DNA from 2 places in the Rheinheimera fenheensis genome. Region 2 is predicted to be linked to the other one. Evidence: predicted binding sites of a transcription regulator. Region 2 holds the regulator's gene; the other holds the start of a gene.
What was found. Region 2 encodes FNR, which switches genes on or off when oxygen is low (the NO sensors DNR and NnrR bind a similar motif). Its sites were predicted from a motif close to TTGATNTANATCAA; they were not measured.

Region 1 (8,952 bases), on a different contig from region 2:
CCATAATCAGCGGGTGCAGAAGGGCAGCTGTGTGCTGCATGCGGAAATGGATTGCCTGGAAAATGCCGGCCGCTTAACCGCCGCTGATTACCGCCGCGCTACGCTGTACTCTACCTTGTCGCCGTGCGATATGTGCAGCGGCACGGTATTACTATATGGCATACCTAAGGTAGTGATTGGTGAGAACCAAACCTTTCAGGGGCCAGAGGCTTATGTACAAAGCCGCGGCGTTACGCTGGAAAACCAACATAATGCTGAGTGCATTGCGTTGATGCAGGATTTTATCGCCGCCAAGCCACAGCTGTGGTTTGAAGATATTGGCGAGTAGGTAATTGTGGCTGGTCGTTAGCCGGCGTTACAGCTTGCCGTTAGGTGGCATACTTAGGGTGCTGACAGCGTTTTTGCTTGGCGGCCAAAAGAAAAACGCTCTTTGTGCCTGGACTCAAGCTGCTGCAATGCAATACGGATATCGGCAGTGTAATACAGTGAGGCAAAGCCAAGACGATTGCGGCCCAGATTATGGAACACCATGCCAAAGGCAATATCGCCGGCGCTGAAGTCCTGGTGGTGTTCGGCAAAATAAGCGGCGGGTTTGCTGAGTTCGTCGTCTGTCAGCAGCGATCTAACCCGGCCAGGGCCGCCATGATAAGCCTGGATCAGCAACAACCGATAAATGTCAGCTTGCTTATCTTCTGGCAAATGGCCAAAACGCGTTAGAAACACCGGTTGTAGCATGCGGTGATTACGTTCAAACAGCCACAGGGCGCAATCAACCTGAGCAATACGGTGCAGTTGTTTGTGCTTAGGCACTTTGCAATCTTTCAATGCTTGTGGTGTTAGTTGCAAAATTCCCCTGGCATTGGCTTTCGAGTGAGCTTCGCGTACGCCACCGCTTTCGATAATTAACATACCAGCCAGATCGGCCAGTAAGTCATCGGGTAGGCTAATGCGTTTTTGCTGCACCCGACGGGCATGCACCAGGCGCAGGGTATCATGCAGTGAGGCTTGCTTTTTCGGGCTGCCAACCTTAATGCCATCCCAGTTACCTGACAAGCGGCCATCGGGATGATCCCCCATGTAGCGTGCTATGGCCAGCGGCAGATTAACAGAAGGATGATGGCAACGAATGGCGAATGGATAACCCGGGGTCTGGCTATTGCCTTCTACCCAGGCATTGACCAGGCCTTGTTGTGCCATAGCCTGACGGGTTTGATTCAGTATGCGCTGAGTTTGTGGCGAGTCGGTGGCGTCTTCAATAAACTGCAGAAAGTTGCCGCGCATATCAAACAACAAGTGCCGATTGGGCTCAGCACAGTGATCGGAGCGGGTCAGGATCCAGCGCCTGACATTCATCATATTGTCATACACACCCTGGCTCTGAGCATAAGGCTTAGTGCGTACCACATCTGTCCAGTTTTGCTGAGGTTGCACCGGTAGCTGTGCCTGAGCATGTTGCGGAAAAAAACATCCCAATAGCACGGCGGCGGCAAGTGGCCAGTATCGGCTTCGTAGGATGAACCCCATATTCGCTCCGGTGTCGCTAAGGCTGCTGTAGCGGTTGTCAGCTGGCGTTGCATAGTAAAGCTGAATACGCCCTTAACAAGCCAGTACAGTAAATCCTTTTACGCGCCTTTACCAGAGGCTGAAGTGAATAATGTCGCGCCGATTACATTACACCGGCTTGGCGGCCTGCGGCAGGATATCGCTGTGCACCATTTGTAGCAGTTTATAGGCATCGTCTAAACCGCAGTTTTCATGGTCGCGTTTTTTATAGCCCAGCGTAGTTAGCTCGATGTGCCAGGTGGGCACCACGTCTACTGTGGCCAGGGTTTGTTTTACGCAGTTAAGCGGGCAGCCGTCCACCGCCAGTATTGGCCGGCCCGACTGCGCCACTTTTACCAGCTGCTTTACTTTGCCGCCGACACCGGCAATACAAGACATTTGTGCCGAGCCTTCGCGGTCCAGCACCACTGCTAAATCATTGGCCAACTGGGCGACATTCGAGCAGCCGGAGCAGGCATAAACCAGTGGCTTGTCTTGATAGTCGGTATTCATAAAATGGGCTCCGCTTGCACTTGCGTATTGGCTAAGTGTAAGAGCCGCAGTAGCTGGCGGCTTGATATAAATCAAAGCCGCCGCAGGCTTACCCCTTCAGAGGTAAGCTAGTAGGCGAGCCAATTAAGTTTGACCTGCGACAGATCAAAAACGCCCGGCGTGACGGCGCCTATAATGCCCCCCGCCGACGCAGTTTAGTTAAGAGGTTAGTATGCAAACCATTCAGTGGGATCAGAAGTTAATCAATAAGTACAATATTAACGGCCCGCGTTATACCTCGTACCCTACGGCGCTGGCACTCACGCCTGACTTTGATCCGGCTAGGATTCACGCCGCCATCCGCCAGAGCTCAGACGAGCTTAGTCTGTATGTGCATATCCCGTTTTGCCATAAGTTGTGTTACTACTGTGGCTGCAATAAAGTTGTCACCCGTCACCAGCATAAAGCAGACGCCTACCTAGACGCGTTAGCACTGGAAATGGCGCTGTATGCGCCAATGGTGCAGGGTAAACGCATCAACCAACTGCATCTTGGCGGCGGCACCCCAACATTTCTGACTGAAGTGCAGCTAAGCCGGTTAATGGCGTTATTGCACGGGCACTTTACGATTAATGCTGATGCTGAAATCAGTATTGAAATCGATCCACGCAGTTGCAGCGATGACAAGCTGCGCCATTTACGCCATCTGGGCTTTAACCGGGTAAGCTTTGGTGTGCAGGATTTAGACGAAAAGGTACAAATTGCCATTAACCGGCGACAAGATACTCACCTTATCTGCCACCAGGTAGCACTTAGCCGCGAGCTTGGCTTTACGTCAATAAACCTGGACCTTATTTATGGTTTACCGTTTCAGCAGCCGGCCAGTTTTAGCGAAACGGTGGAAGAAATTATCCGTCTTAACCCTGATCGTATTTCGCTGTTTAGTTATGCGCATTTGCCAGAGCGTTTTGCTGCGCAGCGTAAGATAGCTAATACCAGCCTGCCGGATGCACCGTTAAAGCTTGAATTGATGCAGCTGGCGATAAAACGCTTTGTCAGTGCCGGTTATCAGTTTATCGGTATGGATCACTTCGCTAAACCAACCGATGCGTTAGCCAAAGCACAGCAGGCCGGTAAACTACAGCGTAATTTTCAGGGCTATACCACCGCAGGGCAAAACGCCTTAATTGGCTTGGGGGTGTCCAGTATCAGCCAGGTAAATGGTGTGCTATGGCAGAACAGTAAAGATTTACCTGAATATTATGCTGCCTTTAGCGCCGGCCAGTTACCGGCCGAACGAGGCTTTTGTCTGAATAATGACGATAGGCTACGCGCTGCAGTTATCAGCCAGCTTATTTGTCACTTTGAACTGGATATCGCTGCCTTTAGCCGGGAATGGCAGCTTGACAGCTTCTGGCAGTATTTTGCGGAGGCTCTGGTGCGGTTACAGCCGTTTATGGAAGATGGCTTGGTTGAGGTGTACGCCGGGCGTATTAAAGTAACCGATGCCGGCAGGCTTTGGGTGCGCAGTATCTGCGCTTGCTTTGATGCGTATTTAGCCCAGGGCCAGCAACGTTATTCCAAAGTGGTGTAAGAACGCAGTACATTGCCGAGGATGTGAGAATCATGCTTCAACAGGGCTGATAAATAACCGGAGCCTGCAAACTGTGCTCACTGTGTTAGGCTTAGGTTAAGTCAAAACACAGGAGAGCTTATGGAAGCCAATCATGTTGAAGTACGGCATTTAACGCGCGAAGATATGACGGCGCTACGCAAAGCGTCTGAGCAGGTGTATGCCGATGCGCCTTTACTGGCCTGGACAGAGCCGGTGGTAAATACGTTATTGACCAAATTTCCTGAAGGCCAGCTTTGTGTCTGTGTTGATGGCAAAGTGGTCGGCTGCGCCTTTTCACTGATAATCGACTACAGCAAATTCAGTGACGATCATACGTATGATCAAATTGTTACCGGCTTTTCTTTTAAAAACCATGACCCCAATGGCGATGTACTGTACGGCATAGAAGTGTTTATTCACCCTGATTTTCGTGGGCTCAGGCTGGCAAGAAGGCTTTATGATGCCCGCAAAGAGCTATGTGAAAACCTGAATTTACGCGCCATTATGGCTGGCGGGCGTATGCCCAACTACAACCAGTTCGCCGATAAAATGAGCGCGAAACAATATATTGATAAAGTAAAAGTGCGGGAAATTCATGATCCGGTGTTAAGTTTTCAGCTGGCGAATGGTTTTCATGTGCGTAAGTTACTTAAAGGCTACCTACGCGGTGACACCCAGTCACAGGAATATGCCACCTTGTTGGAGTGGGCCAATATTTATTACACCAAGTCGGTAAAACTGATTAATGCCCCTAAAGCCGAAGTGCGCTTGGGCCTGGTGCAGTGGCAAATGCGCAATATGAAAGATATTAACCAGCTGTTTGAACAGATGGAGTTTTTCGTTGATGCGGTATCTGATTACAAAAGCGACTTTATTTTGTTTCCGGAGCTGTTTGCCGCGCCTTTAATGGAGCACTACAACCACTTAAGCGTGACCGAGAGCATTCGTCAGCTGGCAAAATATACCGAAACTATCCGCGATAAATTTATCGAATTTGCTATTGCTTACAACATCAACATCATTACCGGCAGTATGCCGTACCTGATAGACGGCAAACTGTATAACAGCGGCTTTTTATGCCGGCGCGATGGCAGCTGGGAGCAATACGACAAGGTACATGTAACACCCGCTGAAAAACGTAACTGGGCCATGACCGGCGGTAATAAGGTGCGGGTATTTGACACTGACTGCGGCAAAATTGGCATTATGATTTGCTACGATGTGGAGTTTCCTGAATATGCCCGTTTACTTGCTGATCAGGGCATGAATATCCTGTTTGTACCCTTTTTAACCGACACCCAAAACGGTTACACCCGTGTACGGCATTGTGCTATGGCCCGCGCTATTGAGAACGAATGCTATGTCGCCATCGCTGGTGCAGTGGGTAATTTAGCCCGGGTGAATAATATGGATATTCAGTACGCCCAATCGGCATTGTTTACGCCGTCAGACTTCGCATTTCCAACCACTGGTATTAAGGCTGAGGCCACGCCAAACTCTGAGATGTTATTGGTAGTAGATGTTGATCTCAATGCACTAAAAGAGCTACACACTCATGGTAGTGTGAATACGATGAAAGATAGGCGTCATGATGTGTATCGCCTCTCTTTGCTACAACACCAAACGTCCTGAAAGCAATATAAGCGCAGAGGCTGGCCAATTTGGGCGAGCTCTGCGTTTAAAAAATTGATACTAAAATAAAAACAATTCTCAATAGCGTTTACATTGTTGTAATTGCGAATTATTATCATGCCACTTTTAACAGGAAGAGGCAGATAATTTCCCATGTCGACAAAAAAAATGTCCATGCTTGGTTCACAAGCGTTAATGACAGCTTTCGCATTTAACTTCATTACCCCGGCACTTGCCCAGACACCAGAGCACTGCGGTGCAACCTCGCAAGAATGCACTGACGAAGCCATAGAGCTTATTAAAGTGCACGGTGTACGGACTTCGGTATACAGCGTAAAGCAGTCTGGCGACATGCGCCGTATGGCAGATTTGGTCGACACGCCAGCTACTATCACAGTGTTAACCAAAGATCAGATTGAAGAATCAGGCAAAAGCGATTTAAAAGACATCCTTGCCGCGCAAGCGGGCGTGACGCTGGGCACAGGAGAGAATGGTAATGCCTTTGGTGATCGCTATATTATTCGCGGTCATGAGGCACGCTCAGATGTGTTTGTAGACGGCCTGCGTGACCCTGGCATGACCACACGTGAAAGCTTTGCCACCGAACAAATTGAAATAACCAAAGGGCCCAGTTCAACCTTTGCCGGGCGCGGCTCGTCAGGTGGTGCGGTAAACAGCATCACTAAAAAGGCTTCGACAGCCTATGATTTTGGCCGTGTCGATGCGGCATCAGGCACGGATGAACATCACCGTTTGGTACTCGACTACAACACGCCGATAAGCACCAATGTTGCCACACGGATAAATTTATTGCATACCGAAGAGCAAGCCCCAAACCGTGACGGGATAGATCGCAGCCGTCGTGGCGCTTTGCTGTCAGGATTGTTCGACAACGTAAACGACCTGCGAATTTTTGCCGATTATTACACATTAAAAGCAGAGGACACGCCGGATTTAGGCAGCTATTTTGACCGTAATACACGAAAACCCGTGTCGAATATCCCGGTTTATGCACAAAACGAAGATTTTCTTAACTCTGATGTCAGTGCCTATACTCTGCGCACCGAATATGACATTAGCGACAGCCTGAAGTTTTACAACGCGACCCGTTATGGTGAAACCGAAAATGGGTATTTATCTACCGGTGCCCGTGGCACAGTGCGTGACGCCAGTGATACAGAGGCACCCGGTGCCAATACCATAGTGTTAAGCACCCATCAGGGCTGGCAAGATGTGGAATACTTTGCCACCCAATTCAACCTGTTCTGGGATGTTGCCGCTGCCGATATTGAGCATAAACTACTATTTGGCGCTGAATTTACCGACGAAAAAGTCAACAACGGCGTTTACAACATTACGGCTAACGGCCAGCCAAACTGTACGCTCAGCGGCCGTGGCGGCGTAAGCCCAAGCTACTGCTTACTTGACCAAAATGGCCAGGTATACCCGCAAGCCAGCAGTATTATTGGCAGAACCTTTAGCAAAGGCGGCTCTGATGCGCTGTTTAACGCGCAAACCATCGCCGTTTATGTGATGGATACGGCAAAAATTAATGAACAGTGGCAGGTGTTTGCCGGTGCGCGTATCGACAATATTGATTACAGCAACGACGTAGTAAGTGGTAATAACAGCTTACTGTACGCCTACAAAGATCATTTTTATAACGGCCATATTGGCGTGGTGTACAGCCTGACTGACGACGCCAATGTGTACCTAAGTTATGCCACTGCAACCAATATCAACGGTGGGGAGTCTGATCTGGGTGCCAACTGTGGCTATGGCGGCCTGTGTGGAGACCCTGAGCAAGCGGCACTGGCCGATCCGGAGACGGTGGAAAACCTGGAGCTGGGTACCAAGTGGTCATTGTTGGAGGAGAAACTGTTTTTCGCAGCTGCGCTGTTCCAAACGACTAAATCTGACGTGATGGAAAGTGTTGGTGATGCATACTCTACGCTTGGCACGTTAAACACCGGTGAAAACCGTATTCGTGGTGTTGAATTGGCAGTAAACGGTAACCTGACCGATAAGCTCAGTGTGCAGGCGAGTGCCTCTTTAATGGAATCTGAGGTGACGAAGTCGATAAACACGCAAACCTTGGGCTTGGAGCTGAGTAATTTTGCCGATAAAAGCTTCTATGTGCAGTTGCGTTATCAGTTAAACGACGACTTTGCCTTTGGAGGCGACTATACCTACAAAGGTGAAATGTACGGTGGTCAACCCGATGCTGCGGCGTCTTTTGATGCGCAAAATGGCTATTACAGTATTGTGGTGCCAAGTTATGCGACAGCAAACTTATTTGCCAATTACAGCTTGTCTAAAGCGGCAACGGTACGCTTGAATATCGAGAATGTGACCGACAAAGAGTATTGGACCGCAGCATATCGCTCAGGCGCCTTTATGTATTTGGGTGATGCGCGCGCGGTGCGTGCTACCTTGACATACGAGTTCTAAGCAACACTAAGCCCGGCGTTATTAACGCGCCGGGCTTAGCATTTTCAGGACAAATAATGTGATTATTATCAAGCAACTTTTAAGCCCGGATGAGGTGAGTTTATTTCGTCAGCAGTTGCAACAGGCGCGCTGGCAAGACGGTAAAAGCACCGCGATGGGGATGGCGGCTACCGTTAAACGAAATGGCCAGGCCGACCCAACCGATCCGAAAGTACAACAGCTGGCTAATACCCTATTGGCAAAATTTGGTCACAATACGCAAGTGGTTTCCGCAGCCTTACCCCAGCGTATTTTCCCACCCTGCTTTAATCGTTACAGCGAGCAAGAAACATACGGCTTTCATGTCGATGCCGCCATCATGCGTATACCGGGCAGCAATGAGGTAATGCGTTCTGATCTGTCCATGACGACGTTTCTATCTGCGCCAGATGAGTATGATGGTGGAGAGCTGGTGATTAATACCGAGTTTGGTCAGCAACACGTTAAACTCGCTGCCGGCGACGCGGTGTTGTATAGCTCTGGCACGCTACACAAAGTAACCCCCGTGACAGCAGGCACCCGATACGCTGCCATCACCTGGATACAGAGCATGGTGCAAAATAGCCCAGTGCGCGACACACTGTATCAGCTTGATCAGGCCATCCAATCATTGAGTCAACACGGGAACGCTTCGCGAGAAGAGGTTGATCGCTTGCATCATGTTTACCATAACCTGATCCGGTTAAATGCGCAGGTGTAGCCTTCGCAAATGCCGTTACCAATAGATTACAAAGGAAACAGGCAGCAATAATAGCTGCTGCCTATTCACTAAATTGCCGGTTGTTATCCCCACAAATTCTGCACAACCTTTGTACGTTCCTGCTCCGGTAACTGCTGTAACTTACGGTTTAACGCCGCACTTGGGCGCAGTGCAGAGCCCTTTAACGCTTCTCTTAACAGCTTTCGTACGTCTTGCTGTGCCGACACCGCACGTTGCTCATTCTCCACGATAGTGAGTGCGCGGCACTCTTCTGTCGTCGGCGTAAAGCCCAACTTACGGCTGTAGGCGTCTAAAAACGGAGCTGACGCTGTACCGTTAGATAATAGACAGTACTCAGTGTTTGAATAAACATAAGTATTGTTACTTGCTTGACTAAGGGTGCTAAAAAAAGCCAGTGACGATACTAAAGTAATAGATAACAGTTTCATGATTAACCTCTGCAGTGCCTGAATTAACTGAT
Region 2 (8,952 bases):
TATCAGGATAAACAGGTTAAAGTCGGCAGTGCTGCTTTTTGTGGCTTGTTGCAAAGCGACGCTATGGTGTATCTGACCATCGACGAGCAGCCTATTGCGGCAGTAAGCCTGCAAGACGCGCTACGCCCGGAAGTACCGGAGCTACTGACAAAGCTGCGCCGGCAGGGTTATCAGTTAATGATGTTAACCGGTGACAGTTCAAGCCAGGCCGATGCGCTGCAACAGCAACTTCAGTTCGATCAGATGATAAAAGGCTGCAGCCCTGAGCAAAAAGTGGCTGAAATAACTCGCCTAGTTGAAGGCGGCCATAAAGTGATGATGTTGGGCGATGGTATCAACGACAGCCCGGCGTTTCATGCGGCGCATGTCTCAGTAACATTAGATAGCGGCAGTGATTTATCGAAAAATCAGGCTGATGTGGTATTACTGCAACCTAATATCACGCTGCTACACGACTTATTACAAGGCAGCCTAACGGCTAAACAAGTCATTAAACAAAATTTACGCTGGTCGGTTGGCTATAATCTGCTGATTATCCCGCTGGCGGTAGCAGGTTTCGTCTCACCTTATATTGCGGTGCTAGGCATGTCGTTCAGCTCCTTACTGGTCGTATCTAACTCACTAAGGTTACTGAAAAAATGAGTATAATTTATGTGCTGATCCCCATCGCCATTTTGTTTGTACTGATTGGCCTTGCCATCTTCTTTTGGGCGGTGCGTTCACGGCAGTTCGACGATTTGGACAAAGAGGGGTTCAGTATTTTGTTTGATGAGCAAAATACCCCCAAGCGCAATAGCGATAGCGATAAACCTCCCTTATGACAAACCTGACAGCCGATCTGTTGTCGGCACTGCTTATTGGCCTGATTGGCAGCAGCCATTGCTTAGTGATGTGTGGTGGTATTGCCAGTGCGCTGCAACTGACCATGCCGGCAGCTTCAGCAAAACGTAAATTGGCTTTGCAGCTGTTGTTAAGCCTGGGCCGGTTAACTACCTATAGCCTGTTCGGTGCCCTGGTAGGTTATTTTGGTGTCAGCGCTATGCAATTAAGCGGCGCATCACTGCTGTGGCTACGCCTACTGGCCGGTTTACTGCTGTTGATGATGGCACTTTACATCAGCCGGATCTGGTTTGGTTTACTGTTACTGGAGCGGCTCGGCCAAACGGTGTGGCGCCGCGTTCAACCCATTGCTAAGCAGTTATTACCGCTTAACTCTGCCGCCAAAGCTTATGCTTATGGTATTTGCTGGGGCGCCCTGCCCTGTGGCCTGGTGTACAGCACACTGGGCTGGAGCCTGGCCAGCGGCAGTAGCCTGCATGGTGGCTTATTAATGCTGGCGTTTGGCCTTGGTACCTTACCGGCAATACTGCTAACTGGCAGCGCCGCCAACGCACTGGTTACGCTTAAAAACACTCTCTGGTTTCGTTATATCGCCGCCTTATTACTTGGCGGTTATGCTTGCTACACGATTTGGCTTGCTATCCGCCGACTGGTTTTTTAAGCTAGACACCTGTTGGTATTTTAGAGAAAGGTAAAGGACGCCATTATGCAACGCTCTGCAATAAACTGTCAGGATTGTGGTTTTAGTCAGTTGTGCCTGCCATTTTCGTTAAACGATGCCGAAATGCACAAACTGGATGATATTATTCAGCGCAAAAAGCCAATGCATAAAGGTGATATGTTGTTTGAATCAGGCGTAGCGCAAAAGTCGCTATATGCCATTCGTACCGGCTCGTTTAAAACCTTTACCCTTACCGATCAGGGCGAACAGCAAATTACTGGCTTTCATCTGCCGGGCGACATTGTTGGTTTTGATGGCTTAAGTAATCAGCAACACCCCAGCTACGCCGAAGCGCTGGAAACCGCTATGGTGTGCGAAATTCCGCTGCCCAACCTCGAAGGCTTGCTGGACCAGCTGCCCCGCCTGCGCCAGCAGATGATGCGGCTAATGAGCCAGGACATTCAGGCCGATCAGCAAATGATGCTACTGTTAAACCGCAAAACCGCCGAGCAAAAACTGGCGACGTTTTTATCGCAGTTAGGACAACGCTATGCCAGCCGCGGTTTCTCCGGTAGCGCTTTTCGCCTGACGATGACACGCAGCGATATTGGTAACTATTTGGGCTTAACGGTAGAAACCATTAGCCGCTTACTGAGTAAACTGGATAAAGAGCAACTGATTGCGGTAGATGGCAAGCTTATCACCATCAAAGATCAACCGGCGCTATCACGCCTGGCTGCATTAACAGCACATTGTTAATACACCTTTGGATCCGCTCGTTTAACTGCGCCAACTTTGCGCTGGCGCAAACCCCTTTTAAGCAATCCAGGCTAAGTTGACTACACTTAGTGTTAACTGTTTTAGCCTGGAGTAAGCCATGTCAACTTATAACAATATTCTGGTGGTACTGGATCCGACCAGCGAGCAACAAAAAGCCTTAAACCGCGCCGTAGAACTGGTTCGGTTACAGGGCGGCAAGCTCACTGCATTTTTGTCGGTGTATGACTTCTCGTATGAAATGACCACAATGTTATCTGGCGATGAGCGTGAATCTATGCGTCAGGCCGTGATTAAAGACCGTGAACTGTGGATCAGTGAGTACTTAGCAGCACCACGTGCCGGTGGTATTAATATTGATATTAAAGTGGTGTGGCACAACCGTCCATTCGAGGCTGTGGTGCATGCTGTGCTGGAAGATGGCTACGACTTGGTGATCAAAGGCACCCATGATCATGATGTGCTTAAATCGATGATCTTCACCCCAACCGACTGGCATATTTTGCGTAAATGCCCTTGCCCGGTGCTGCTGGTCAAAGATCATGACTGGCCTAAGGGCGGCAATATCATTGCTGCGGTGAATGCCGGCAGCGAGCAGGAACATCATTTGTCATTAAACCAACGTGTAATCGCCAAAGCCCAGCAGATGGCCGCTATGCTAAGTGCAAAAACGCATTTGGTTAACGCCTTTCCCGGCACGCCGGTTAATATTGCCATCGAAATACCGGAATTCAACCCGCAAGAATACAATAGCACGATGAAACATCACCACACTGATGCGCTAACCAAGCTAGCCACGCAGTTTGATATTGCTCCCGAGCACTCCCACGTGCAGGAAGGTATGCCGGAAGATGTGATCCCCGCCATTGCCAAAACACTGGATGCTGAAATGGTGATCATTGGCACTATCGGACGTACCGGTTTATCGGCGGCCATTATTGGCAACACCGCTGAGCATGTTATCGACCGGCTGGACTGTGATGTACTCGCGGTAAAACCGGCTAATTTTGTTTGCCCGCTGGCAAAAGAGTAAGTTTTCACGCTTTTAGCCGCCGTCAGCTTTGGTATTGGCGCACACTTGGCTATAATGTGCGCCTTTTTCAACTGGGTACTGTGGTTATGACTCACGCTGCGCAAGCTAAAGCTCAATACAATCTGAATAAACTGCATAAACGTCTGCGCCGCGGTGTCGGTCAGGCTATTGCCGACTTTAATATGATTGAAGATGGCGACAAGGTAATGGTGTGCCTGTCTGGCGGTAAAGACTCTTACACCCTGCTGGATATTTTGCTGAACCTGCAACAATCTGCGCCGGTAAACTTTTCTATCGTGGCGGTTAATTTAGACCAAAAGCAACCTGGTTTTCCGGCAGAGGTATTACCGACTTACTTAAGCAGTATCGGCGTTGATTTTAAAATCGTCACCGAAGATACCTACTCTATCGTGAAAGAGAAAATCCCCGAGGGCAAAACCACCTGTTCACTGTGCTCCAGGCTGCGCCGCGGCATTTTATACCGCACAGCCAAAGAGTTAGGCGCTACCAAGATTGCACTGGGCCACCATCGTGACGATATGCTGGAAACACTGTTTTTAAACATGTTTTATGGCGGCAAGATGAAGTCGATGCCTCCTAAGTTGGTAAGCGACAACGGCGAACATATCGTGATCCGCCCTTTGGCCTATTGCAAAGAAAAAGATATCGAAAAATACTCGGTAGCACGTCAGTTCCCAATCATCCCCTGCAACCTGTGTGGCTCGCAGGACGGTCTGCAACGTCAGGTGGTTAAAGACATGCTGCAGGATTGGGATAAGCGCTTTCCGGGGCGCATTGAAACCATGTTTCAGGCCATGCAAAACATCGTGCCGTCACACATGATAGACAAAACCCTGTTTGACTTTGCCGGCCTAAGCAAAGACACGCCACTGTCAATGCGTGACACCGCCTTTGATAAAGAAGCCGTGCCGGCAACACCGGTTGGCCTGAATATCGATGACGACAGCGCAGACGATAACGACAACCGCAGTACGGTGCAAATTGTCGCGCTAAGCTAGTTTAACCAGGCCGCTATTGGGCGGCACTGATAAAGGGTAACAAATACGAAGGTCGTTGGTTAAATGGCCATTGGCTCTCGGCAGGTAACTTCTCATCAAGTACTATGGTGCAGCGTCTGGCGCTGCACTGTGTAACCGCTTGCTGTGCCGGCGTTAACTCAGGCATAACAACGTCTTCAGCAAACTCTACAATGACGCCACTGACCGGCGGTAACCAGTATTTACCCAAACCGGCCATATCATCCAACAACACATCAAACTGGCTGCGGTAATGTGTCAGTTGGCTTAAACTTAACTGCGCCGGCAAGCGCATACGTGATCGCAGCCTAAACTGCACCTGACAAGGCTCGACATTATCAGCTTGCAATACCTGAAGTACGGCATTGCTGTTTTTTAACGCCTCATCATACGGCAGGCTAATTTCGCCATTTGCCGCGGTATCCAACGCCATATCATGTCGATCACTAACCAGCTTAATAGCATAAAACTGACAGGCATTGCCGGTTAGCTCACCGGTAAGGGCAAAGGCGAGCGTGATATCACTGTACTCAGGCTGCTGCAGTTTTTTCATCCGGCCATAAAAGCCGTTGTAATTAAGCAGTAAATCAGCCGACACCGGCGCCGCGAATAGCAGCGTCAGTGGTAACAAAAATCGCATATTATTCTTCCAATAATTTACGGTTAAACCGGATCATACTGCTGATCTCGGCAATGTATTCATCACCACGCTCAGAGTAAGAGCCAAGCCCTGCCGCCAGAGCTTCGCCGCGCACTGGCTTGCCCTCGTCACGCAAACGGGCGCGTATAGCACGCAAGCCCTCATAGGTATGGAAGGTGTTAAGGTTATAGAAATAACTTTTAATGCTGGCACCCGGATTATCAAACTTTGCTACTTCGTGGCTTTGCCCCTCAAGGCGTGAATTGGGAATAAGCCCACAGCCCTCGCGAAAGCACCACTGACCGAAGAAATTATAGCCCTCAACAGCAAAACGGCTGGTGCCCCAGGCAGACTCGTTTGCTGCCTGCATTAACACCAAGGTATCCGGAATAATGTCAACCCGCTTTAGTAACTCTTCCAGCATGGTTTCGTCGGTTTCAGCCACTTCCATCCGAAACTCGTCGTACAAGCTGTACAAAAAAGCATACTCCTCTAAGGTGATACGCAAACGCTTTTGCTTTTTTTCCTGGATATCCAAAAGTTGTGCGCGCAACGAGCGCAGCCGCGCATTCTCGCGCTTAACATAAGGGCGCAGGTAGTTAAAAAATGCCCGTTTTTTTTCGGTAACATTGGTGTATTGGTTAAAGTCAGGCAGTTGGGTAAACGCAGGCGCAGTTTGGGTATACGCCAGGCGCTGCAACACTTTCTTTTTATCAGCATCGTTTAGCGCCGTAATACGGCTTGGCTTTTGCCACTCTTCAAGCGAGTCGACTTGTTTTACCGGCTCAAGCTCGGTAAAAGGGCTTAACGCAGCGACCACCACCAGCAGCCAGAACAGTAAAATAATGATTTTTTTCAACAACATCTATCACCTGTTGGTTACTCTTCCAGCACAGTACCTTTACCGTTGCAGTAACCTGTTTGTTACAACAAGACCGCGCTATTTTACCTGCACAGGTGCATTTATACGACCAAAAACTGCGCTGGCTTAGTTTTTTTACGCAAAAGCTGGCCTTTACCATTGCAAAGCAACTTGAGTTATGTGAAAACAGTGCCTCACAGCAATTTAGCTGTCTGGACGGATAAAACACAGGCATTAAGGTCGTTGTTATGAAACCCATTGAGCGCTCAACTAAATTAGACGGTGTCTGTTATGACATCCGCGGCCCTGTGGCACAGGAAGCCAAACGCATGGAAGAAGAAGGCCATCGCATTCTGAAATTAAATATCGGTAATCCCGCGCCTTTTGGTTTTGAAGCACCGGATGAAATTTTAAAGCACGTTATTCATAATCTGCCAACTGCACAGGGTTATTCAGACTCGCAAGGGATTTACTCTGCCAGAGTAGCCGTAGCGCAGTATTACCAACAGCGTGGCATTTTAGGCGCCGATGCCGATGATGTGTACATTGGCAATGGTGTATCTGAGCTGATCTTAATGTCGCTGCAGGCGCTGTTAAATAATGGCGATGAAGTACTGGTGCCCTCACCTGATTATCCGCTTTGGACCGCAGCCGTTAACCTGGCCGGCGGCAAACCGCTGCATTACCGCTGCGACGAGCAGCAGGACTGGTACCCGGATTTAGACGATATCAAACAGAAAATCAGTAAAAAAACCAAAGCCATAGTACTGATTAACCCGAACAACCCCACTGGTGCGGTGTATGACAAAGCGTTCTTGTTGGAATTGCTGAAAATCGCCCGTGAGCACCGTTTGGTGGTGCTCAGCGATGAGATTTACGACAAAGTGCTGTATGACGGCACTGAGCATGTCAGCACGGCGTCACTGGCGGATGATTTAATTATGCTGACCTTTGGCGGTTTATCAAAAAACTACCGTATCGCGGGCTTTCGCGTGGGTTGGCTGTTTATCTCCGGCGCCAAACATTTAGCGCGAAATTACATTGAAGGTCTGAATATCCTTGCCTCAATGCGGCTTTGTGCCAACGTGCCCTGCCAGCATGCAGTGCAAACAGCACTGGGGGGTTATCAGAGCATTAACGAGTTAGTGGTGCCTGGCGGGCGTTTATATGAGCAGATGGATTTGGCGCATAAACTGGTAACACAAATCGATGGTTTAAGCTGTATGCGCCCTAAAGGCGCTATGTACTTGTTTCCTAAGATTGACCGCAAGAAATTTCGTATCAAAGACGATGAGTTGTTTGTGCTGGATTTTCTGCGTCAGCACAAGGTGTTGCTGGTACATGGCCGCGCTTTTAACTGGCCAGAGCCGGATCACTTTCGCATCGTATTCTTACCACATAAAGAGCAACTGGAAGCAGCGCTGGGTAAACTGGCGCAGTTTTTACCCGGTTATAGCCAGTAAACCTTTGCCAGATCATTGAACAATACGAAAAGGCAGCATCGCTGCCTTTTTAATTTAATTTGTCGTCCAACCAGAACTTAGTGCCTTTAATAGTCGCCTGCAGTGCCAAACCCGTTTCAGTAAACTGATAGATCGTCACGTCATCAACGCTGGCCTCTGCACCCACAGCGCCACCTTTATCACCCGCTTTGGCGGCAGCATCAGCCTGGGCACCAAACGCCCAGCCTTGATCAACAAAACGCTTCATGGCGTCAGTAGTATGAAACACCAACACCAGACGAAAATCTTTTACCCCAGCCCCCAAACCAAGGCCAACCTCACCCATTTTCATATAAGTGTCTTTTCCGCTGCGGTTATCACGCACCACACCGTAACCGCCGCCAAAGCTGGCCAGGATCAGGTTTACATTGGCATTGCTAAACACCGCATAACCTGGCGCCTTTTGTACTTCAGCCCGTGCGCTGGCTTTTTGCTGATACAACTCAGCCAATACCTCGTTGCGCATTTGCTTTATCGCATTACGTTGTTCATCAACGCTGGCGTTAAAACCACCGGCACAACCTGATATCAACAGCACCATCGCCAACAGCAAATAACTCAATTTGGGTAAATGTTTTAACATAACACGCTCCTGTTAGTAGCAACGCCCGGGCATTGCCATCATCAAAGTACCATTGCAGTGTAGCCGCGCTAACTGAAACACTACTTAACTGCATGTTGACTATCGCGGCAGGCTTCACCGTCTATTTCAAACTCCACTGTGGTATGGCTTAGCTTATAAGGCGCCAGCACGGCAGCGACTTGCTGCTTGTACTGAAGCTGCCCTGCAAGATCTGCCGGCGTAACCACCTCTAAATGCAGGGTAAGCACATGCTGCTCGCCATCAAGCGACCACAGATGCAAATGATGCACGGTTTTGACAAATTCCAGTTGCTTGAGAGCCGTTTCAATCTGCAGCTGTAATGCCGGGCTGGGCGATACCTGTAAAAATAACGCCAGCGTTTGGCGCAGGCTTTTAATTACGTTAACTAAAATAAACAGAGTAAAACCGATACAAAGCAGTGGATCTAACCAGGCCCAGCCGGTGAAATACATCAACACAGCGCCGATTAGCACCGCGACCCAGCCCAGTACGTCTTCCAGCAAATGCCAGCTGAGCACTTTCTCGTTCTGCGTGTTACCGCGGCGTAAGCGCAGCAATGCAGCACCATTTACTGCTATACCCAACAGTGCCAGCACAAACATGCCAACGGTATGGGGTAACTGCGGCTGCCCTAAACGCGGTATCGCTTCAGCTAACACCCACACCGAGCCAGCTACCAGGATAAGGCCAGTTATTAAAGCGCTAAGTAAGGACCAGCGCCGATAGCCATAGCTGTAACGCGCATCAGGTGCTTTGCCTGCAATTTTACTGGCAAGCCAGGCAAACCCAATCGCCAGGCTGTCGCCTAAATCATGAATAGCATCGGCAATAATCGCAACGCTATTAGTTAACAGGCCGCCGACAATTTCAACCAGGGCAAAACTAAAATTAAGCCAGAACGCCAGCGCAATATTACTGCTTTCACTGTGATGGTGCTGATGGCCACAGTGATAACCATGCGAATGAGAGTGATGACCATGCGAGTGAGTATGATGC

Region 1: the regulator FNR is predicted to act here: its motif matches at 2,117-2,130, upstream of hemN (oxygen-independent coproporphyrinogen III oxidase).

The regions. Positions count from the first base shown of each region.
Region 1 is NZ_JBDPJM010000011.1:78,815-87,766, reverse strand. Features, by position in the region: gene ABGI61_RS14320 (nucleoside deaminase) at 1-328, shown strand, start outside; gene ABGI61_RS14315 (transglycosylase SLT domain-containing protein) at 382-1,524, opposite strand; gene ABGI61_RS14310 (putative zinc-binding protein) at 1,672-2,055, opposite strand; gene hemN (oxygen-independent coproporphyrinogen III oxidase) at 2,267-3,628, shown strand; gene ABGI61_RS14300 (carbon-nitrogen hydrolase family protein) at 3,749-5,281, shown strand; gene ABGI61_RS14295 (TonB-dependent receptor) at 5,477-7,732, shown strand; gene ABGI61_RS14290 (Fe2+-dependent dioxygenase) at 7,791-8,471, shown strand; gene ABGI61_RS14285 (hypothetical protein) at 8,555-8,920, opposite strand.
Region 2 is NZ_JBDPJM010000008.1:49,972-58,923, reverse strand. Features, by position in the region: gene ABGI61_RS12265 (heavy metal translocating P-type ATPase) at 1-642, shown strand, start outside; gene ccoS (cbb3-type cytochrome oxidase assembly protein CcoS) at 639-821, shown strand; gene ABGI61_RS12255 (sulfite exporter TauE/SafE family protein) at 818-1,501, shown strand; gene fnr (fumarate/nitrate reduction transcriptional regulator Fnr) at 1,547-2,260, shown strand; gene uspE (universal stress protein UspE) at 2,379-3,311, shown strand; gene ttcA (tRNA 2-thiocytidine(32) synthetase TtcA) at 3,398-4,330, shown strand; gene ABGI61_RS12235 (DUF2987 domain-containing protein) at 4,344-4,988, opposite strand; gene ABGI61_RS12230 (glucosaminidase domain-containing protein) at 4,990-5,853, opposite strand; gene ABGI61_RS12225 (pyridoxal phosphate-dependent aminotransferase) at 6,099-7,313, shown strand; gene ABGI61_RS12220 (lipid-binding SYLF domain-containing protein) at 7,363-7,935, opposite strand; gene ABGI61_RS12215 (cation diffusion facilitator family transporter) at 8,016-8,952, opposite strand, start outside.